2 regions of the Pseudaquabacterium rugosum genome follow, and region 2 is predicted to be linked to the other one. Evidence: predicted binding sites of a transcription regulator. Region 2 holds the regulator's gene; the other holds the start of a gene.
The links. The regulator FNR, encoded in region 2, switches genes on or off when oxygen is low (the NO sensors DNR and NnrR bind a similar motif). The targets are predictions, from matches to a motif close to TTGATNNNNATCAA.

Region 1: the regulator FNR is predicted to act here: its motif matches at 7,008-7,021, upstream of AACH11_RS15970 (universal stress protein).

The regions. Positions count from the first base shown of each region.
Region 1 covers NZ_JBBUTF010000014.1:136,875-147,932, reverse strand. The annotation lists gene AACH11_RS16005 (CoA-acylating methylmalonate-semialdehyde dehydrogenase) at 1-94, opposite strand, end outside; gene AACH11_RS16000 (LysR family transcriptional regulator) at 413-1,351, shown strand; partial or broken gene AACH11_RS15995 (YecA/YgfB family protein) at 1,647-2,279, shown strand; gene AACH11_RS15990 (Hsp70 family protein) at 2,425-3,810, opposite strand; gene AACH11_RS15985 (D-amino acid dehydrogenase) at 3,875-5,215, opposite strand; gene AACH11_RS15980 (hypothetical protein) at 5,601-5,819, shown strand; gene AACH11_RS15975 (TetR/AcrR family transcriptional regulator) at 5,905-6,531, shown strand; gene AACH11_RS15970 (universal stress protein) at 6,532-6,954, opposite strand; gene AACH11_RS15965 (metallophosphoesterase) at 7,080-7,892, opposite strand; gene AACH11_RS15960 (phosphoenolpyruvate carboxykinase (GTP)) at 8,031-9,905, opposite strand; gene AACH11_RS15955 (MOSC domain-containing protein) at 10,270-10,860, shown strand; gene AACH11_RS15950 (alkene reductase) at 10,884-11,058, opposite strand, start outside.
Region 2 covers NZ_JBBUTF010000017.1:155,269-166,326, reverse strand. The annotation lists gene AACH11_RS18405 (M90 family metallopeptidase) at 1-92, shown strand, start outside; gene clpA (ATP-dependent Clp protease ATP-binding subunit ClpA) at 193-2,505, opposite strand; gene clpS (ATP-dependent Clp protease adapter ClpS) at 2,502-2,858, opposite strand; gene AACH11_RS18390 (cold-shock protein) at 3,159-3,443, shown strand; gene bfr (bacterioferritin) at 3,685-4,164, shown strand; gene AACH11_RS18380 ((2Fe-2S)-binding protein) at 4,291-4,512, shown strand; gene icd (NADP-dependent isocitrate dehydrogenase) at 4,640-5,905, opposite strand; gene AACH11_RS18370 (sulfite exporter TauE/SafE family protein) at 6,078-6,854, opposite strand; gene hemN (oxygen-independent coproporphyrinogen III oxidase) at 6,952-8,361, opposite strand; gene fnr (fumarate/nitrate reduction transcriptional regulator Fnr) at 8,564-9,307, shown strand; gene AACH11_RS18355 (nitrogen fixation protein FixH) at 9,428-9,733, opposite strand; gene ccoP (cytochrome-c oxidase, cbb3-type subunit III) at 9,810-10,727, opposite strand; gene AACH11_RS18345 (cbb3-type cytochrome oxidase subunit 3) at 10,759-10,911, opposite strand; gene ccoO (cytochrome-c oxidase, cbb3-type subunit II) at 10,926-11,058, opposite strand, start outside.

The DNA.
Region 1 (11,058 bases), on a different contig from region 2:
CGGCCTGGCTGCGGCCGCTGCGGCCGGCGACGGCTTCGCCGCCGATGAAGTGACCGACGTCGGCCGAGGAGGTGAAGGCTGCGGGTGCGCCCATGGTCGTGATGCTCCGTGACGAGGGGGGATGGGGAATGGACGGCAGTCTAGGCAGCCCCCCGGAACGCGACCAGACGGCCGGCGCTGGACTTGTTGTTCACGAGACTGAACAATCCTCCGTGAAAACGCTGAACAAACCCGCCGCATGAACCCGTCCGCCCCTGCCGATCCGCCCACGGCCCCGACCCGGGTCCCGGCAGACGCCACACGGCCATCGACCGGGCCCGGGCCCGACGCGGCCGCTCAGCCCAGCCCGCAGGCCGGTGCCAGTGGCGACGGCCCGACCGCGCCTGCCGGCAGCGAGGCAGCGCCCGCACCAATGGCCGATGCGCGGCGCGACGTGCGCGTCGAGAGCCTCTGGGGCCATCTGCACTGGCTGGGGGTGCTGGGCCTGCACGGCAGCTACACCGCCGCGGCCCGGCGGCTGGGCGTCAGCAAGGCCGCGGTCAGCCAGCGCATGGCCGAACTCGAACGGGCCGCCGGCGTGCCGCTGGTCTCACGCACCACCCGCAGCGTGCGGCTGACCGAGGCCGGACAGCGCCTGGTCGACGGCACCGGCAGCGCCTATGCGCAGATCGCGGCCGCCTTCGCCGGCATCCAGGACCTGGCCTCGGCGCCGCAGGGCCGGGTCCGGGTGACGGCCCCGGTGGCGCTGGCCCGCCAGCAGATCATGCCGCTGCTGCCGGACTTCCTGCGCGAGCACCCGCAGGTGCGCATCGAGCTCGATCTGTCGGACCGGCTGGTGGCGCTGGCCCCCGAGGGCTTCGATCTGGCCATCCGCCACACCCACGCGCCGCCCGAGACCCACGTGGCCTGGACGCTGTGCGCGACGCGCTCGCTGCTGGTGGCCAGCGCCGGCTACCTGCAGGAGCGTGGCGTGCCGGCCGTGCCCGGGGATCTGGTGCGTCACGACTGCCTGCACTACCTGCGTCCCGGCGACACGCCGGCCTGGCAGTTGCAGCATGCGGACGGCCGCAAGCAGACGGTGCCGGTGGCCGGCTGCCTGGCCGCAGGCAACAGCGAGATCCTGCGCGAGGCGGCGATCGCCGGCCTGGGCATCGCCCTGCTGCCGGACTTCAGTGCGCAGGGCGCGCTGCGCGACGGGCGGCTGCGGGTGGTGCTGCCGGACTGGCAGCCGGTGGGCAGCTTCGGCGGCCAGCTCTACGCGATCCGGCCCTACAGCCCGCACGTGCCACGGGCGGTGCAGGCGCTGGTGGCCCATCTGCGCGAGCGCCTGCGCGCGGGCTTCGCGCCCTGAAGGTCCCCGTCCAGGGCAAAAAAAGAGCGCCTGCCAGTTGCCCGGCAGGCGCGCAAAGTCCTCAGAAAGGACGTCGTTGGGACAGGTTGCCGATGACGGCGGCCTTCAAGACGGTCGCTCAGGCCTCGCACCCCAGCCCCTGGACGATCCGGGGCGCTGGCGGCGGCTACCGCATCCACAGACCTTGCGGCCTGTAGGCATGCGCACACTATGCCCTTCAAACCGGGGGGCATGACATCCCTAAATCCACCATCGCGGCGCTTGACAGATTCTGATAACAGCCAACCCGCCCACGATGCGCGTCATGGGCGGGCCGTCGGTCTGCCGCCGAGCGGGGCGTCGCGGGCGACAATGGCGCATGCCTGCCAAGCCCCCTGCCCCGCCTTCACGCCCGCCGCGCCGCGCCCCGCCCGCGCAAGGCCCCGCTCACGCGCCGCGCACCGCGCGGCCGGAGGTCGCCGCCACCGGGCGGGTGCTCGACCTCGACGCGCTGCAGGCCCTGCTCGACACCTTGCCCGCCACCTTCGACGGCCTGGACGTGGTGCAGATCGACGGTTATCTGTGCGGTCTGCTGCTGCAGCCGCAGCCGGTGCCCGAGGCGCGCTGGCTGCCGCCGGTGATCGACCTCGACGGCAAGCAGGCCCCGACCCGCTTCGACCGCGAATCCCTGGCCGCCACGCTGCGGGCACGGCTGGACGAACTGCACCAGGCCATCGCCGGCCGCCAGTGGTTCGACCCCTGGATCTACGAGCTGGACGAGGAGGCCACACCCGGTGAAATGGTGTTGCCCTGGGTCGCCGGCTTCGCCACCGCGGTCGACCTGTTCCCGGCGCTGATGGACGAACACGAGGACGCGCTGCTGGAGCCGCTGGCCACGCTCTACCGCCACTTCGATCCCGAGGACCTGGAGGACGCGGACGAACTGCTGGCCGAGATCGAGACCCTCGCGCCGCCGGAGAGCCTGGACGAGGCGGTCGAGGACCTGGTGCGCAGCGTGCTGCTGATGGCCGACGTCGTGCATCCGCAGGCCGCCGCGCGGCCCGCGGCCCCGCGCCAGGGCGCGGGCGCGCCGCTCAGGCGCCGTACAGGCGCCGCGCCTGCAGGCCCAGACCGCGCGCCACCGAGGCCAGACGATCGCCGTGGACCACGCGGGCCTGCGGACAGCGCGCCGCGATCGCCGCGGTCAAGGGGCGCAGGCCGGTCGAACCCCCGGTGAAGTACAGCGTGTCGACCTGATCGGCACGCAGGCCGGCCCGCCGCAGCGTCTCCTCCAGCGCGTCGGCGATGCGGCGCAGGTCGGGCTGCAGCGCGGCCAGCGCCAGCGGCGCGTCCAGCGGCAGGCGCAGGCCGCGCTCGATGTCGTCGACGGCGAGTTCGGCCGCGGCGGTGGCCGCCACGGCATCGACCGCCTCCAGCGCATCGGACAGCGCGATCTTGGCGCCCTCGGCGCGCGCCAGCAGCGCATGGCCGAGCTGCTCGCGCAGCACGTGCAGCAGGCGGGCGTGGTGGCGCGCGTCGGCATAGTCGCCCTTCATGCGCGCGATCTCGGCCACCCGCGACGGCTGCTGCGCGGCATGCACCAGATGCCAGGTCGCCAGATCGAAGTAGATGCGGCTGGGCACCTCGCGGCCGCTGGGGCCGCGGGTGCGGTAGCCGCAGGCCGGCAGCAGCAGGGCCAGATCGATGTGGCGGTCGAAATCGGTGCCGGCCACGTGCACGCCGTGGCTGGCCAGGATGTCGTCGGCACGGTCCAGGCGGGCACGGCGTTGCGGGCCCACGCGCACGATGGAGAAGTCCGAGGTGCCGCCGCCGATGTCGGCCACCAGCACCCGCTCCTCGGCCTGCAGGCCAGCCTCGTGGTCGAGCGCCGCGGCGATGGGCTCGAACTGGAAGGCGACCTCGCGCAGGCCGGCGGCCCGGGCGGCGGCTTCCAGTTCGGCCTGGGCCTGGGCATCGCGCTGCGGGTCGTCATCGACGAAATGCACCGGGCGGCCGAGCACCGCGTGCTGCGGCAGCGGGCGATCGGGTGCGGCCACGCGGGCCTGCTCCAGCAGGCGGCCGAGCAGGTGGCCGACCACGTCCTGGCCACGCACCGCATGGCCGGCGCCGATGTCGGTGGCCTGGCCGGCCAGCGCACTGCCGAGGATGCTCTTGATCGAGCGCATCAGCCGGCCTTCACGGCCCTCGCGGTAGGCGGCGAGCGCGGCGCGGCCGTAGAGCCGGCGCGGCGCCTGGGCGCCGCGGGGCAGGTCCTCGATGTCGTAGAAGACGGCACTCGGCAGGGTGACGTCCGCGCCTTCGAGGGGCACCAGGCGGACACCGTCGGCGGCCTGGGCGTCGGCCAGGGCCAGCGCCGAGTTGGAGGTACCGAAATCGATCGCGCACCAGTCGGCGCGGACATCCGGGCGGGATTCAGGGGCAGCGCCGGGACGCGCGGGAGACGAGACGGGATCGGACATGTGCGGGCATTCTAGGAGGCGGGCCGCCCGCCCGGCCCGCCGCGGCGGCGCCGCGCCGGGGGCCTCAGCCGCGCGCGGGCACCGCGACCATCGGCCGGCGCGCCGGCAGATCGCTGCCGCAGAAGCGGAAGTCGAGTGCCGGCTGGCGGCCGCTGATCAGCTCGGCCATCGCCTTGCCGGAGCCCGCGCCATGGGTCCAGCCCAGCGTGCCGTGGCCGGTGTTCAGCCACAGATTGGGCAGGCGGCTGCGGCCGATCAGGGGCACGTTGTCCGGCGTGCTGGGGCGCAGGCCGGTCCAGTAGTTGGGCTCGGAGGTGTCGGCCACGCCGGGGAACAGCTCCTCGTAGCGGCGCACCAGGGCCTCGCAACGTGCGCGGGCGGTGCGGCTGTCCAGGTTCGTGTCATAACCGGCCATCTCGGCGGTGCCGGCGATGCGGATGCGGTCGCCCAGGCGGCTGATCGCGATCTTGCGCGTGTCGTCGAGCAGGCTGACCACGCTGGCGGCCTCCGGCCGCTTGAGCTTCATCGTCGCCGAGTAGCCCTTGGCCGGGTACAGGTTGAGCGAGACGCCGAGCGGACGCAGCAACGGCACGCTGTACGAACCGAGCGCGACGACGAACTGCGCGCCCTCCAGGCGCTGGGCCTGGCCGGTCAGACGGTCGCGCAGGCGGGCGGCGACGACGCGGCCGCCGGCCGTCTCCAGCGCCTCGATGTCGGTGTCGAACATCATCCGCGCGCCGGCCTCGCGGCAGCGGCGGGCCAGCTGCTGGGTGAAGACCAGCGCGTCGCCCGATTCGTCGCTGGGTGTGAAGGTGCCGCCGTGGATGTTCGGGCCGAAGGCGGCCAGCGCGGGCTCGACCTTGAGCACCGCCTCGCGGTCCAGCACGCGGCGGTCGACGCCGTACTGGCGCATCAGCTCGGCGGCCTTGGCGCCGGATTCGAAATCGGCCTGCGACGAGAAGAAGTGCAGGATGCCGCGCTCCAGCCGGTCATAGACGATGCCGGTGTCGGCGACCACGGCCTTGAGCGCCTCGTGGCTGTAGCTGCCGAGTGCCACCAACTGGCGCACGTTGCGCGCGAAGGCCGCGTCCGAGCACTGGGTCAGGAAGCTCAGGCCCCAACGCCACTGCTGCGGGTCCAGCCGCGGGCGGAACAGCAGCGGCGAATCGTCACGCAGCAGCCACTTGGCGACCTTGAGCGGCGCGTCCTTGCTGGCCCAGGGCTCGCAGAAGCTGACCGAGATCTGGGCGCCGTTCGCATAACTGGTTTCCAGCGCCGCATCGGGCTGGCGGTCGACGACGATGACCTGGTGGCCGGCCTGCAGCAGATGCCAGGCAGTGCTGATGCCGATGATGCCGGCACCGAGCACGACGATCGGGGCGGCGGAGGAACGGGTCGGGGACATGGCGGGCTCCGGTGCGGGCAGCGATGCCGGCATCTTCGGCGCGAGCGGCCGTCGACATGAAGCGGCATTCATGGAATTCCGACTCCATCAGCTGTACTGATGGAAGCCGATGGCCCGACCGACCCGATCCGGCCGCGCCCGCCGAGGCGGCGGCCCCCAGGCGCCGATCCACTCATCCCCCCCGGACACGTGATGTCGTGCGCACCGGACACGGCAGGACCGGGGGATCCGGCAATTCGTCGCAGCGCTGTCATCGACCTGATGCCAGACTGTTTCCCCATGCGCGCTCGTGGTCAGCGCGGCGTCCTGCGGTCCGGGACGCCGATGCCCGCCCTGCCGCGCCCACCGGCACACGCCGACTGCAACCCCCCATTTCCGTCCGACCATGGCCCTGCCCGCCCTGACCTCGATGACCCGCTGGTTGCGCCAACGCGGACGCGGTCAGGTGCGAACGCCGGAGCCCGCGGATCTCGGCACCGCCTTCGGCATGGAATGCTGGCTCGATGAGTCCGCGCCGGCGCCGCTGGGCGCCTCCGCGCCGGCGGACAAGCCGGCCGGCCGCCGCTGGTGGCCCGGCCGTCGCCAGGGCAGCGGCCAACGGTGAACCCGGCGCGGGCGTGCTGAACTGATCAGTTCACACGGCGTCCGGGAGGTTCACGGCGGCGTCCACAGGCGTAGACTCGCCCGCCGTGAGCACCAAACTGAGTTTCCGACAGAAGGTCCATCTGGCCCGCGAGGACGCGATCGTCACCGCGGTCAAGCGCCTGCTCGCCGACAAGGGCTTCGACCTGATGACGGTCGACGAGGTGGCGGCCGAGGTCGGCATCGCCAAGGCCAGCCTCTACAAGCACTTCCCGTCGAAGGAGGCGCTGGCCGCCGCGGCGATGGTGCAGGTGATGGACAGCGCGCTGGCCGAGAGCGCGCGGCTGCAGGCCGATGCCGGCCTGGATGCCGGTGCGCGGCTGCGGGAGATCACCCGCTGGACGCTGCGCACGCAACTGGCCGGCGAGATGCCGACGCTGCCCAGCGAAAACTCCAGCCTGCGCGCCGCCCTGCTGGCCCACGAGGGCTACATGACGCGGCTGATGGACTTGAGCGACCGGCTCGGTGAGTGGATCGTCCAGGCCCAGGCCGACGGCACGATCGATCCGGCGCTGCCGCCGGAGGTCGTGCTCTACACGGTGTTCGCCCGCGCCTGCGACCCGGTGGTCGGGTTCCTGAAGGCCGGCGGGCGGCACGACGATGCGGCCATCGTCGAACACGTGATGCGCAGCTGCTTCGGCGGCCTGCAGACGCGGCCGCCGAGCGCCGCGTGATCAGCGGATGATCAGCACCGGGGTCTTGCAGTGGGCCATCACCTTGGTGGTGGTCGAGCCCAGCACCAGCGTGCCCAGCAGGCCGTGGCCATGCGAGCCCATCATCACCAGATCGAACTCGCCCTTGGCGGCGACGGCGGCGATGACGTCGGACGCGGCGCCGGTCTTGGCGACGAACTCGGCCTCGATCTTCTGCTTCTTGAAGAAGGTGCGGATCGGCTTGAAGACCTTGTCGCTCTCCTCGGCGTAGTAGCCCTGCAGCGTGGCCTTGTCGAGCACGGCGGCCGCGCGCGGCGGCACCGGGGTGGCCACGTGCAGCAGCGTGTACTGCTGCGTCGGGCCCAGCCATTCGTCGTGGGCGGCCAGATAGGCCAGCATGCGCTTGGTGAACGGGCTGCCGTCGACGGGCACGAGGATCTTCATGGGGGCTCCTGGTTCAGGGTGAGGTCAGTATCGCGCCAGCCGAGCGGCCGGGCTTGTCGGACATCAAGGGCGAAGCCCGGTTCCGCCATGCCGGTGGCCGGTGGCCGTGCACAGGCCGCGTGCGCTCACGCCACGGTCGGCAGCGGCACCTCGATCAGGCGCAAGGGGTCGTGGCCGTCGGCCTCGCCCTTGCGCGCCAGGCCGCGGGCCTGGCTGATGACCCGGGCCGGTGCGCGGCCCTCGCCGCGCTCGACCGCGTAGTCGTGACGGCAGTGCACATGGCCGTGCAGCCACAGGTCGGCCAGCGGGATCAGCGCATCGTCGGCATTGCAGAAGCTGGCGGTGCCGGGCTGCTGGCCGAAGCGTCGATCGCCACTGCGCAGGCTGGGCGCGAAATGGGTGATGACGACGGTGGCGTCCCAGCGCTGGCCGGCCGGCAGGGCCTCGGGCGTGCGGGCCAGTTCGTCGGCGAGCCAGTCGCGGCAGGCCAGGGCCTGCTCGCGCAGGCGCTCGGCATCGAGCGGCTGGCCGCCGACGGTCGCCCGCATCAGGCGCTGGAAGTAGCTGGCGGCCCGCATCGCGCGCGGCCGCTGGGCCTCGCCCAGGCCGTCGAAATCGCTCCAGCGGACGGTGCCGAGAAAGCGCACGCGCCGCCCGTCACGGTCGGCCAGCACGCAGGCCTCGCGTTCGAGCAGGCGGATGCCGCAGCGCTCGGCGTGCTCGCGCAGCGCCGGCCAGGCTTCGTCGAGCTCGCGGCCGTCGAACTCGTGGTTGCCGGCCACCATCAGCACCGGCACCGGCCAGCCGGCGAAGCGTTCGAGCGCGGACCAGGTGGTGTCGATGTCGCCGGCCAGCACCAGCAGGTCGGCGCCGGGCGCCGGGCGCGGATCGAAATCCTCGGTTTCGAGGTGCAGGTCGGACAGCAGTTGCAGGTGCATCAGCGGCGCGGCGCGCCGCGGCCGCAGGCCGCACGCACCCGGTTGGGCCATGAAAAAAGGCCCGTCCACCCCGGGCAGGGTGGACGGGCCGTCGCAGTGTAGGGCGGGCGCGGTGCTGCAGCGGCGCGCCGTGGCCGATCAGGCCAGATCGGCCTCGATGCGGGCCTTGATCTGGCCGAGCTCGGCCGGCAGGCGCGCGGCCAGCTGGGCGAACAGCTCGCCGTGCAGCGCCATCTCGGCGCGCCAGGCGTCACGGTCGATCGAGACCACGCTGTCGAACTGCGCGCGGCTGAAGTCCAGGCCGGTGAAGTCCAGGTCCTCGTAGCGCGGGCTGGTGCCGAACAGGTTGGCGTCGCCACCGGCCTGGCCCTCGATGCGCTCCAGCATCCACTTCAGGACGCGGGCGTTGTCGCCGTAGCCCGGCCAGACGAACTTGCCGTCGGCGCCCTTGCGGAACCAGTTGACGCAGTAGATGGCCGGCAGCTTGGCGCCCGCGGCTTCCAGCGTGGCGCCCAGCTTCAGCCAGTGGCCGAAGTAGTCGCCCATGTGGTAGCCGGCGAAGGGCAGCATCGCGAACGGGTCGCGGCGCACCACGCCCTGCGCGCCGAAGGCGGCGGCGGTGGTCTCCGAGCCCATCGTGGCGGCCATGTAGACGCCTTCGGCCCAGTTGCGGGCCTCGGTGGCCAGCGGCACGGTGGTCGAGCGGCGGCCGCCGAAGATGAAGGCGTCGATGGCCACGCCCTTGGCGTCGTCCCAGGCCGGGTCCAGCACCGGGTTGTTGGTGGCGGCCACGGTGAAGCGGGCGTTCGGGTGGGCGGCCTTGGCGCCGGTTTCCTTGGCGATGGCCGGCGTCCAGTCCTTGCCCTGCCAGTCGATGGCGTGGGCCGGGGCGTCGCCGTCCATGCCTTCCCACCACACGTCACCGTCGTCGGTCAGCGCGACGTTGGTGAAGATCACGTCGCGCTTGAGCGACTCCATGCAGTTCGGGTTGGTCTTGAAGTTGGTGCCCGGGGCGACGCCGAAGTAGCCGGCTTCCGGGTTGATCGCGTAGAGCTTGCCGTCGGCCGCCGGCTTGATCCAGGCGATGTCGTCACCGATGGTGGTGACCTTCCAGCCGGCGAAGCTGGCCGGCGGCACCAGCATGGCGAAGTTGGTCTTGCCGCAGGCGCTCGGGAAGGCGGCGGCGACGTGGTACTTCTTGCCGGCCGGGTTGGTCACGCCCAGGATCAGCATGTGCTCGGCCAGCCAGCCCTGGTCGCGGCCCATCATCGAGGCGATGCGCAGCGCGAAGCACTTCTTGCCCAGCAGCGCGTTGCCGCCGTAGCCCGAGCCGTAGGACCAGATCTCGCGCGTCTCGGGGTAGTGGACGATGTACTTGGTCTTGTTGCAGGGCCAGGCGCTGTCCTTCTGGCCGGCCTCCAGCGGCGCGCCGACGGTGTGCACGCAGGGCACGAACTCGCCGTCATCGCCCAGCACCTCGAACACGGCCTTGCCCATGCGGGTCATCAGGCGCATGTTGACGGCCACGTAGGGGCTGTCGCTCAGTTCGATGCCGATGTGGGCGATCGGCGAGCCCAGCGGGCCCATCGAGAACGGCACCACGTACAGCGTGCGGCCCTTCATCGCGCCCTTGAACAGCGCGGGGGTGCCGTCGGCCTGGCCGGTCTGCAGCAGCGCGCGCATGTCGGCCGGCGCCATCCAGTTGTTGGTCGGGCCGGCGTCGTCCTTCTGCGCGCTGCAGATGAAGGTGCGGTCCTCGACGCGGGCGACGTCGCTCGGGTCCGACCAGGCCAGGTAGCTGTTCGGACGCAGCTCGGGGTTGAGCTTCTTGAAGGTGCCGGCGGCCACGAGCTGGGCGCACAGGCGGTCGTATTCGGCCTCGGAGCCGTCACACCAGTAGACCTCGGCGGCCTCGGTCAGGGCGGCGATCTCGGCCACCCAGGACACGAGACGCGCGTGCTTGACGTAGGCGGGGACGTTCAGGCGCAGACCTTCCATCACGGGCTGGTTCATGGTGCGGGCTCCAAAGGTTGGGATACGGAAAAGACGAAAGACGGATCGGGGGCCACACGGGCTTGCACCAGCACCTGCGGGAGGTGCTCGGGCAAGGCCGCCAGAGCGCTTGACGCCGTAACCCGGACGATCCGGTTACAGCGCTTGACCGGTCGCGACGGATCTTCTGCCTGGGACGACATTGTCAAAACGCTGTAATTACACGGTAACCACCTGAGCCCAGGGTGTCCCATGCAAAAACGACATGACCTGATGCCGGACTTCGCGGGCGTCGTTCACGACTCGGATGGCCGGACCGGAACGGCAGCGCTAGCATCGGGCGATCCCCCACCCGCCACGGTCGTCCGCACGGCCGCGCCGACCGATGTCCGATCCCGCCCCCTGCGTCCTGAGCGTCAACGTCTCCCGCGTGCAACCGGTGCTGATCGACGGCCGCCGGGTGCTGACGGCCATCGGCAAGCGGGCCGTGGACGGACCTGTGCGCGTGTCCGCGCTGGGCCTGGACGGCGACGAGCAGGCCGACCCCACCGTGCACGGTGGCGTGTCGAAGGCGATCTATGCCTACCCGCAGGCGCACTACGCGTTCTGGCAGGGCGTGCGCGCCCAGGCCCGGGTGGCGGATGCCGACGCGGCCTTGCCGCACGGCTTTCTCGGCGAGAACCTGACGCTGCAGGGGATCGACGAATCCCGGCTGTGGGTCGGTGACCGGCTGGCGCTGCCGGGCTGCGTGCTGGCCGTCAGCGAGCCGCGCCAGCCCTGCTTCAAGTTCAACCACGTGATGGGCTTCAACCAGGCGTCGAAGCTGATGGCCCAGAGCGGCTGGTGCGGCAGCTACCTGGCCGTGATCGAGCCGGGCGTGGTCCAGGCCGGCGACGCGATCCGCATCGTGCCCGGCCCGCGCGAGGTCAACATCCGCGAGCTCTTCCTGTCGAAGATGAAGCGCAAGCGGCTCTGAGGACGGGCCGGGTGCGTTGAGGCTCAGCCGCCCAGCGTCGGGTAGTCGGTGTAGCCGCGGGCGCCACCGCCGTAGAGCGTGGCCGGGTCGATCGCCTGCAGCGCCGCGCCTTCACGCAGCCGCAGGCCCAGATCCGGGTTGGCGATGAACGGCCGGCCGAAGGCGACCACGTCGGCCCGGCCCTCGGCCACGGCGGCC
Region 2 (11,058 bases):
TCTTCGTCTGCCCACAGGCGCTGCGCGAGGCCTCACCCTCGCTGTACCGGCTGCTGGCCGGCTACTACCGCCAGGATCCGGCGCCCCCCTGAAAACGCGACAGGCCCGCTCCCTCGTACGGGAACGGGCCTGCCGGGGGAAGACCGTGCAGGAGCGGCATCGACCCGATGCCGCCCGGGATGACGACCCGACTCAGGCCGGCGTGGTCTCGGCCTTGGGCTTGTCGCTCTTCTTCGGCGGCTGGATGTCCAGCAGCACCTCGCCCTTGTCATCGAGATCGACCGTCAGGCGCCCACCGTCGGTCAGACGACCGAACAGCAGTTCGTCGGCCAACGCCCGGCGGATCACGTCCTGGATCAGGCGCTGCATCGGCCGCGCGCCCATCAGCGGATCGAAGCCGGTCTTGGCCAGATGCTGGCGCAGCGGATCGGTGAAGGTCACCTCGACCTTCTTCTCGGCCAGCTGGCTTTCGAGCTGCAGCAGGAACTTGTCGACCACGCGCAGGATGATCTCCTCCGTCAGCGGCCGGAACGAGACCTGGGCATCGAGCCGGTTGCGGAACTCGGGCGTGAACATGCGCTTGAGGTCGGCCAGCTCGTCACCGGCCTCACGGGCGGTGGTGAAGCCGATGGTCGACTTGTTCATGGTCTCGGCGCCCGCGTTCGTGGTCATGATGATGATCACGTTGCGGAAGTCGGCCTTGCGCCCGTTGTTGTCGGTCAGGCTGCCATGGTCCATCACCTGCAGCAGCACGTTGTAGACGTCCGGATGGGCCTTCTCGATCTCGTCGAGGAGCAGCACGCAGTGCGGCTTCTTGGTGACCGCCTCGGTCAGCAGGCCGCCCTGGTCGAAGCCGACATAGCCCGGAGGCGCACCGATCAGGCGGCTGACCGCATGGCGCTCCATGTACTCGGACATGTCGAAGCGGATCAGCTCGATGCCGAGGATGTAGGCCAGCTGCTTGGCGACCTCGGTCTTGCCGACGCCGGTGGGGCCACTGAACAGGAAGGAACCGATCGGCTTGTCGGCCTTGCCCAGGCCCGAGCGCGCCATCTTGATGGCCGCGGCCAGCACGTCGACGGCCGCGTCCTGACCGAAGACCACGCTCTTCAGATCGCGATCCAGGCTCTTGAGCTTGCCGCGGTCGTCGTTGCTGACCGAGGCCGGCGGGATGCGCGCGATCTTGGCGACGATCTCCTCGACCTCGTTGCGCGTGATGGTCTTCTTCTGCCGGCTCTTGGGCAGGATGCGCTGCGCGGCACCGGCCTCGTCGATCACGTCGATCGCCTTGTCGGGCAGGTGACGGTCGTTGATGTACTTGGCCGACAGCTCGGCGGCGGCCTGCAGCGCCCCCAGCGCGTACTTCACGCTGTGGTGCTCCTCGAAGCGGGACTTCAGGCCCTTGAGGATCTCGACCGTCTGCTCGACGGTGGGCTCGGCCACGTCGACCTTCTGGAAGCGCCGCGACAGCGCCGCGTCCTTCTCGAAGATGCCGCGGTATTCCTGGAAGGTGGTCGCGCCCATGCACTTCATCGAACCCGACGACAGCGCGGGCTTGAGCAGGTTGGATGCGTCCAGCGTCCCGCCCGAGGCCGCACCGGCACCGATCAGCGTGTGGATCTCGTCGACGAACAGCACGGCATGGGGCTGCTCCTTGAGCTGCTTGAGCACGCCCTTGAGCCGTTGCTCGAAGTCACCGCGGTACTTGGTGCCGGCCAGCAGCGCACCCATGTCGAGCGCGTAGACGGTGGACTGCGCCAGCACCTCGGGCACATCGCCCTGGGTGATGCGCCAGGCCAGGCCTTCGGCGATGGCGGTCTTGCCCACGCCGGCCTCGCCGACCAGCAGCGGGTTGTTCTTGCGCCGACGGCACAGGACCTGGATCACCCGCTCGACCTCGGCGTCACGGCCGATGAGCGGATCGATCTTGCCGTCCTTGGCCTGCTGGTTCAGGTTCTGCGTGAACTGGTCCAGCGGCGAGCCTTTGCCGGAGTCCGCGATGTCTTCCTTGTCGCCCTCACCACCGGCGGAGCCCTCGGCGCCCTTGCCGGTGGGCTCGGGCGGCTCGCTCTTCTTGATGCCGTGGGCGATGTAGTTGACGACGTCCAGACGCGTCACGCCCTGTTGGTGCAGGTAGTAGACGGCATGGGAGTCCTTCTCACCGAAGATCGCGACCAGCACGTTGGCGCCGGTGACTTCCTTCTTGCCGGTGCCGGTGGACTGCACATGCATGATGGCGCGCTGGATCACGCGCTGGAAGCCGAGCGTCGGCTGGGTGTCGACCTCCTCGGTGCCGCTGACGGTCGGCGTGTTCTCCTTGATGAAGGTCGTCAGGCTCTTGCGCAGGTCATCGATGTTGGCTGCGCAGGCCTTGAGGACTTCGGAGGCGGATGGGTTGTCCAGCAGCGCGAGCAGCAGGTGCTCGACGGTGATGAACTCATGGCGCTGCTGGCGGGCGTCGACGAACGCCATGTGCAGGCTGACTTCCAGTTCTTGCGCGATCATGCGGCCTCCATAATGCACTGCAGCGGGTGCCCGGCGCGGCGCGCCTCGGCTTGGACCAGTTCTACCTTGGTGGCGGCGACGTCCTTGGTGAAGACGCCGCACACCCCTCGACCTTCGTGATGAATCTTCAGCATGATCATCGTGGATGTCTCGAGATCAAGCCGGAAGAACTGCTGAAGCACCATCACGACGAATTCCATCGGCGTGTAGTCATCGTTGAGCAGTACCACCTGGTACATCTGCGGCGGTTGGGTACGCGCCGTCTTGCGCTCGGCCACCACCGCGCCACTGTCGTCGCGACGTGGCACGACCGGAGGCCTCGGCGGGTTCACGGGGGGTTCGTCCTGAGGCATGACCCATTCTATAGAGAGCGGCTTTTGCGCGTGTCCATGACCCGGATATTGCGCCAGAGGCGTCGGACTCAAGCCGTGAAAAGCGACGCGCGAGGCCGGTTGCTGGTGGGCGGACGATGTCGAGAAATGTCCGCGGCACCTGCAACTTAGCAAGCCTCAGGCCAACATCGGCCGCTCCCCGCCCATCTGTAGGGGAAACACGACCGAGCCTCGTCCAGAGCTCCGCATTGACGCTTTTTGACCCGGATCCCGAGAATTTGCTTCATCCCGTCGAGGGCACGGGAACCTCGGGAGTACGCAATGCAAGTTGGAATGGTCAAGTGGTTCAATGACGCGAAGGGCTACGGCTTCATCGAGCCGGAGGGCGGTGGCCCGGACATCTTCGCCCACTTCTCGGCGATCGACATGGAGGGGTTCCGTACGCTCAAGCAGGGCTCATCGGTGACCTTCGTGATGGAGCAAGGTCCGAAGGGTCTGCTGGCCAAGCAGATCCGCCCGCTGGGTCAGACCGCCGCGGCGCCCGGCAAGACGCTCGCCACGCCGGACGAGGAAGTCAGCGAACAGGGCCTGCGCATGACGGCCTGACGCCGTACAGGTCCATGGTTTGCGGCACCACGACGGCCGCACGCGACGGCCGACAGGCTCCGACAACGGGCCTGTCGGCCGTCGTGCGTTGGGGCGTCCGGCCGCCACGCCGTGGATCGTGGCGGCCACGCCACGCCGCCGGACGGAACGGCGATGCCTGACCCCCGACAGGCGCGGCCGGGTCGGGCGACAATCGACGTCCCTACGAGATACGGGGCCCAGGGCCCGGAGGACAGACGCGATGCAAGGCGATCCCGACGTGCTGCGCTACCTGAACGCCCAGCTCAAGAACGAGCTGACGGCGATCAACCAGTACTTCATGCACTACCGCATGCTCAAGCACTGGGGCTTCGGTCGCATGGCCAAGCACGAGTACCACGAGTCGATCGAGGAGATGAAGCACGCCGATCGGCTGATGGACCGCATCCTGATGCTCGAAGGCCTGCCCAATCTGCAGGACCTGGGCAAGCTGCTGATCGGCGAGAACGCGGTCGAGATCCTGCACTGCGACCTCAAGATGGAACAGGGCTCACATGCCCTGCTCAAGGAAGCCATCGTGCACTGCGAGACCGTGCGCGACTTCGTCACCCGCGAGCTGCTGGCCGACATCCTCGACGACACCGAAGAGCACATCGACCATCTGGAGACCCAGATCGAGCTGGTGGCCAAGGTCGGTGAGCAGAACTGGCTGCAGAGCCAGATGGACGAAGCGGCGTCCTGAGCCTGTCCGGCGACCGGTGCGCACAAGGCCCGCGGTGACACGGGGTCTTGCGACCGACATTGCGAATCATTCGCATCACGTTCATACTGCGGCCCGTCCAGACTGAAATGCCTGACGGAGCCCACCATGATCGTCTGCCTGTGCCACAAGGTGTCCGACCGCGACATCGATCTCGCCGTGCGCCAGGGCACCCACTGCTTCGATCTGCTGCAGGACGACACCGGCGTGGCGTCGGCCTGCGGGCGCTGCCACGACTGCGCACGCGAGACCTTCGGTGAATCGTGCCGCCGCCACGGGGTGGCGACCGGCGGCACGGGTCACGAGCAGGTCGTGCGTCTGGCGGGCTGAGGCCCTCCCGCGGGCCGCCACAAGCCGCAACAGACGGCGCCCCCCCGGCGCCTGCGGCCGGCGCGGGCGGATCGACATCCGCGCGCCGCTCCTGCGGTGACCGGCCGAGCGGTCACCGCCACCGCCATCACTCGGCCGGCGTCATCTGGTCGATCAGCACCTGGCCGAATCCCGAGCACGAGACCTGGGTCGCACCGGCCATCAGACGGGCGAAGTCGTAGGTCACGCGCTTGGTCTGCACCGCCCGCTCCATCGCCGCGATGATCAGGTCCGCGGCCTCGGTCCAGCCGATGTGGCGCAGCATCATCTCCGCCGACAGGATCATCGAGCCCGGGTTCACGTAGTCCTTGCCGGCATAGCGCGGCGCCGTGCCGTGCGTGGCCTCGAAGCAGGCGATGGTGTCCGACAGATTGGCGCCCGGGGCGATGCCGATGCCGCCGACCTGGGCCGCCACCGCGTCCGAGATGTAGTCGCCGTTGAGGTTCAGCGTGGCGATGACCGAGTACTCGGCCGGCCGCGTCAGCACCTGCTGAAGGAAGGCGTCGGTGATGACGTCCTTGATGATGATCTCGCGGCCGCTGCGCGGATGGCGCAGGCGGCACCAGGGACCGCCGTCGATCGGCTCGGCACCGAACTCGCGCTGGGCCAGCGCGTAGCCCCAGTCGCGGAAGCCCCCTTCGGTGAACTTCATGATGTTGCCCTTGTGCACCAGGGTGACGTTGGGCTTGTCGTGGTCGATCGCGTACTGGATGGCCTTGCGCACCAGACGCTCCGTGCCCTCGATCGACACCGGCTTGACGCCGATGGCCGAGGTTTCCGGGAAGCGGATCTTGTGCACGCCCATCTCCTCGCGCAGGAAGCGGATCAGGCGCTCGGCCTGCTCGCTGCGCGCCGGGTACTCGATGCCCGCGTAGATGTCCTCGGAGTTCTCGCGGAAGACCACCATGTCGGTCTTCTCGGGCTCCTTCAGCGGCGAGGGCACGCCCTTGTAGTAGCGCACCGGACGCAGGCAGACGTAGAGGTCGAGCTCCTGGCGCAGCGTGACGTTCAGCGAGCGGATGCCGCCGCCGACCGGCGTCGTCAGCGGGCCCTTGATCGACACCAGCGAGGACTTCAGCGCCTCGACGGTCTCCTCCGGCAGCCAGACATCGGGCCCGTACAGCCGCGTGGCCTTCTCGCCGGCATAGACCTCCATCCAGTGGATACGGCGCTCCGCACCGTAGACCCGCTCGACGGCCGCATCCACGACCCGCCGCATCACCGGGGTGACATCGCGGCCGACCCCGTCGCCCTCGATGAACGGGATGATGGGATTCGGCGGGACGATCAGCGCGTGGTCCGCACGGGCGGTGATCTTCTGGCCACCCTCGGGCACCTGGATGTGCTGGTACATGAGCAGGGGACTTTCGTGCCTCTCGGCAGGCTGTGGTTGGACGGTTGCGCGGGATTATGTCGTCGCAGGCTGGCACTGCCAGCCGACGGGCTCTCTCAAGGACACAGCGGCCTGCCCACGGTTGCCCTGCCCCCGCCGGGGACAGGCCGGGCAAGGCCCGGCGCAAAGGCCCTCAGAAGCCGCACCAGGCCGCCACCCGCAGCCACAGCCCATGGCCCAGCGCCCAGGCCGAGGCCGAGGCCAATGCCAGCCCGGCGAGCCGGATCGACATCACGGACCAGCGCTGCGCCCGGCGTGGATCGATCCGATGCCCGGCCAGGCGCCACCACAACCACGGGCCGAACAACAGGCCGGCGGCCGATCCGGCGGCAAAGCCGGTCATGACCAGTGCGCCCTGCCAGGGCCGCGAAGCCAGGGCGGCGACCAGCAGCGCCGACTGCAACAGCCCGCAAGGCCAGGCGGCCCACAGCAGACCCGCGCCGCCCGCGCGCAGCCAGCGTCGTGCATCGACGCGGGCCACGCCGGGGCGCTCGCCGGGCAGCGCGACGACGGCGTGCTGGCCTTGTGGCGGCCGCACCGCGCCCGACCGCTCCATCCAGCCAGGCTGACGCCCCTGCCACAGCAGCCAGACGCCGAGCACCAGCGCCGCGACGTGCAACAGCGTCCACAACGGACGCAGCACGGCCACCGCCTGCCCCAGGGCCGACAGCGCGCCGACGCCAGCCGCCACGACGGCACCGGCTGCCGCATAGGACGACGCCCGGCCCAGATGGAAGGCCAGCAGCGGCAGCAGGTCGGCGACGGACCTTGACGGGGCACAGCCCCCGCCCTCGCCCCCATCGCGCGGCGGCCCGGCCAGGGCCGTGCAGGCGGCCCCGCACATGGCCAGGCAATGTGCGCTGCCCGCCAGGCCCATCAGCACGGCGCTGCTCAGCAGGCTCTGCCACATCTCGGTCCCATCCTCTCGCGCATGCCCTGCGCGTCACACCGATCCGATGACCGGGCCGCGGACCCGCTCCAGGGCCCGGCCAACGCCCGGGATCAGCTCAGATGATGCGCGAGAAACGCTCGCGGGCCTGGTCGGCGCGCAGATGACGGTCGAACACCGCCGCCACCGCCCGCACGAAATACCAGCCCAGGGCCGTGACCTGGATGGCCGCGGGCTCGACCTCGACCAGACCGAGGTTCTGCAACTCGGCCAGTTCATCGAGTTCCGGGCGGAAGTAGTCGCGCACCCGCACCAGATGGGACAGCTCGATCGATTCGAACTCCAGCCGCCCCTGGCACATCAGCGCCATCACCACCGCGCGGCGCAGCAGATCGTCACGGGTGAGGGCCAGGCCGCGCACGACCGGCAGCAGGCCCTGCCGCAGGGCGTCCGCATACTCCTCGATCGTCTTGGCATTCTGGCTGTAGGTCGCGCCCATGCGGCCGATGGCCGACACGCCGAGCGCGATCAGGTCGCAATCGGGCTGGGTGCTGTAGCCCTGGAAATTGCGGTGCAGACGGCCCTGCCGCTTGGCCTGGGCCAGCGCATCGCCCGGCAGCGCGAAATGGTCCATGCCGATGTAGGCATAGCCCAGCGCGTTGAAGCCGCTGATCGCGCTGCCCAGCATCTGCACCCGGGCCTCGGGCCCCGGCAGTTGCAGCGGATCGATGCGGCGTTGCGGCTTGAAGCGCTGCGGCAGATGGGCATAGGCATACAGCGCGATGCGGTCCGGCCGCAGTTCGCCGATGCGCTCGATGGTCTGCGTGAAGCTGGCCGGGGTCTGGCGCGGCAGGCCGTAGATCAGGTCGGCGTTGATCGAGTCATAACGCAACTCGCGGGCGGCCAGCACCAGATCACGCACCAGCTCCCAGGGCTGGACGCGGTGCACGGCTTTCTGCACCTCGACATCGAAGTCCTGCACGCCGAAGCTCAGGCGATTGAAGCCCAGCGTGCGGAAATGCGCCAGCCGCTGCGGCGTGGCCGTGCGTGGATCGACCTCGATCGAGATCTCGGCATTCGGCGCGAGACGGAAGTTCTCGCGCAGCAGGTCCATCAGCCGCGTCAGTTCCTCGTCACTGAGAAAGGTCGGGCTGCCGCCGCCGAAATGCAGCTGGCTGACCGCCTGCCCCCGACCGAGCACCTCGACATGCAAGGCGATCTCGCGCGCCAGCAGGTCGAGATACTCCGCCGCCCGCTCATGGTGCTTGGTGATGACCTTGTTGCAGGCGCAGTAGTAGCAGACCGATTCGCAGAACGGAATGTGCAGGTACAGCGACAGCGGCGGCTTGCCACCGACGGTGGCGCCGGTGGCCCGCTGTTCCAGCGCCTGGCGGTATTCGGCGGCACCGAAGGCCTCGACGAACCGGTCGGCGGTGGGGTAGGAGGTGTAGCGCGGGCCGGGCCGGTCGAGCCGGCGCAGCATCGCCTCGGTGAGGACAGGGACCTCGTCGGCTTGGGCGGTGGACATGGGAGCGGACTGTGCCAAAGCCCGCGCGCCCGGACTTGACCTGCCTCAAGCGCGGCCGAGCGGACACACCGAACAATCCCGCAGACCGACGCGCAGAGGCCTTCCCGGCACGGCCCGCCATCCCGTCGGTCAAGCATCGAACACCCGCGTGGACGGCACGTTTGATCTACCGCAGCCGCCACTCACCCCAGATAATCCGTGCATGACCACGACACCTGACGTCCCGAAGCTGCGGCTCGAGCCCTTCAAGGTCGCCTGCTCCAGCTGCAACCTGCGCGAGCTGTGCCTGCCCGTGGGTCTGTCGCGCGACAACCTCGACCGACTGGACACGCTGGTGGCCACCCGCCGCACGGTCGGCCGCGGCGAATCGCTGTTCCGCGCCGGCGACGCCTTCCAGTCGCTGTACGCGGTGCGCACCGGCTTCTTCAAGACCTGCGTCTCGTCCGAGGACGGCCGCGACCAGGTCACCGGCTTCCAGATGGCCGGCGAACTGCTGGGCCTGGACGGCATCAGCACCGACCTGCACACCTGCGACGCCGTCGCGCTGGAGGACTCGCAGGTCTGCGTGATCCCCTACAACACGCTCGAGGACGTCGCCCGCGACTTCACCGAGCTGCAGCACCAGTTCCACAAGATCATGAGCCGCGAGATCGTGCGCGACCATGGCGTGATGCTGCTGCTGGGCTCGATGCGGGCCGAGGAACGCCTGGCCGCCTTCCTGCTGAACCTCACGCAGCGCCTGCAGGCGCGCGGCTTCTCCGGCTCGGCGCTGATCCTGCGCATGACGCGCGAGGAGATCGGCAGCTACCTCGGCCTGAAGCTGGAGACGGTCAGCCGCACCTTCAGCAAGTTCCAGGACGACGGCATCCTGGAGGTCAAGCAGCGCCAGATCCGCATCATCGACCAGAGCAAGCTGCAGAGCCTGGTCAACGGCGCGAACTGCTGAGTCCGCGGGGCGAAGGGCGCACGGCCGCCCGCAGCGCCTCGCCGGAAACGACGAAGCCCGCACGGCCTGGTGGCCATGCGGGCTTTTTCTCATGTGTCGCGGACGGGCCGCGCCCCCGCTTCAGCGCCCGCGGCCGACGGCATCGGCGGCCGCCGCCGTCGCCGCATGGTTGCGCGCCATCATCGCCGGCGTCTCGCCCGACGGCCGCACGGCCGACTGCACGGTGGCGCGGTCGACCAGTACCTCGTCGGCATGGCGGTAGGCGATGACGGCGGTCGTCAGTCCGGCGACGACGACGGCCAGCGGGCCACCGACGACCAGCCAGACGATGCCGTAACGCCACCAGGGACGCCCGGCCTCCTCGTGGTCGGGGCCCGGGGCCGCGGAACGGACGGAGGAGGCGGCGGCGCGGATCGAATCGGACATGGAAGGGCTCGCGGGTCGGGCCGGGCTGCTCTGCTGCCCGGCGATCAGGAGAGGAACGGGCGTCGGCGCGTCACGCTCACGGCGCGGCGGCGACGGTCGTCTTCTGCGACAGGCTCCAGACGTAGGCCGACAGCACGTGGATCTGCTCCGGGGTCAGGCGCTTGCCGAAGGCGGGCATGACGTTGGTCTTGCCCTGGTTGATGATCGACACGATCTGGCCCTCGCCCCAGCCATGCAGCCAGACCTTGTCGGTCAGGTTGGGCGCACCCAGCACCGGGTTGCCCTTGCCATCCGGACCATGGCAGGCCGCACAGGCGGCGAACTTGCCCTGACCCAGCTGCGCCGCGACGCTGCTGTGCGCACTGCCCGACAGGCTCAGCACGTAGTTGGCGACGTTCTTGACGTCATCGCCACTGCCGACGGCCGCAGCCATCGGCGGCATCATGCCTTGACGCCCTTCGGTGACGGTCTTCTTGATGTAGTCGGCACCGGTGCCGCCCAGCCAGTCGGCGTCGGTCAGGTTGGGAAAGCCCTTGGAGCCGCGGGCGTCCGAGCCATGGCACTGCGCGCAGTTGTTGGCGAACAGCCGCTCGCCGATGCCCATGGCCTGGCCGTCCTTGGCCAGATCCTCGGCCTTCATGGCGGTGAACTTGGCGTAGACCGGGGCCATCGCCTCGTTGGCCTTGGCCTGCTCGGACTCGAGCTGGCCCACGCTCGACCACTTGAACGTGCCGGCATGGGTGCCCAGGCCAGGGTAGAACGTCAGGTAGGCGGCGGCGAAGACGATGGTCAGGATGAACAGGCCCATCCACCAGCGCGGCAGCGGGTTGTTCAGCTCGCGCAGGTCCTCGTCCCAGGTGTGGCCGGTGGTGTTGTCGTTGGCCATCACCTTGCGCTTGCTGGCCACGGCCAGCACGAACACGCAGAAGATCAGCCCGCCGACCGTGATGCCGGCGACCCACAGGGCCCAGCCGGCGTTGATGAAATCACTCATAGAAAACTCTCCGTGAGGGGTGAGTGAAGGCCTAACGGGAGACCTGATCGTCGTCGACGAGCGGCAGACGCTCGGCATCGGCGAAGCCCGCCTGCTGGCGGCGGCTCCAGGCCCAGACGCAGATGCCGACGAACAGCACGAACATCAGCAGCGTGGCGATGCTGCGCAACAGGTTCAGATCCATGTCAGGCCCTCCGGTCACTTGCGGGCCGTGCCCATCACCTGCAGATAGGCGATGACGGCGTCCATCTCGGTCTTGCCCTTGACGTCTTCGGCCGCCTTGGCGATCTCGTCGTCCGCGTAGGGCACGCCCACGGTGCGCAGCGCCTTC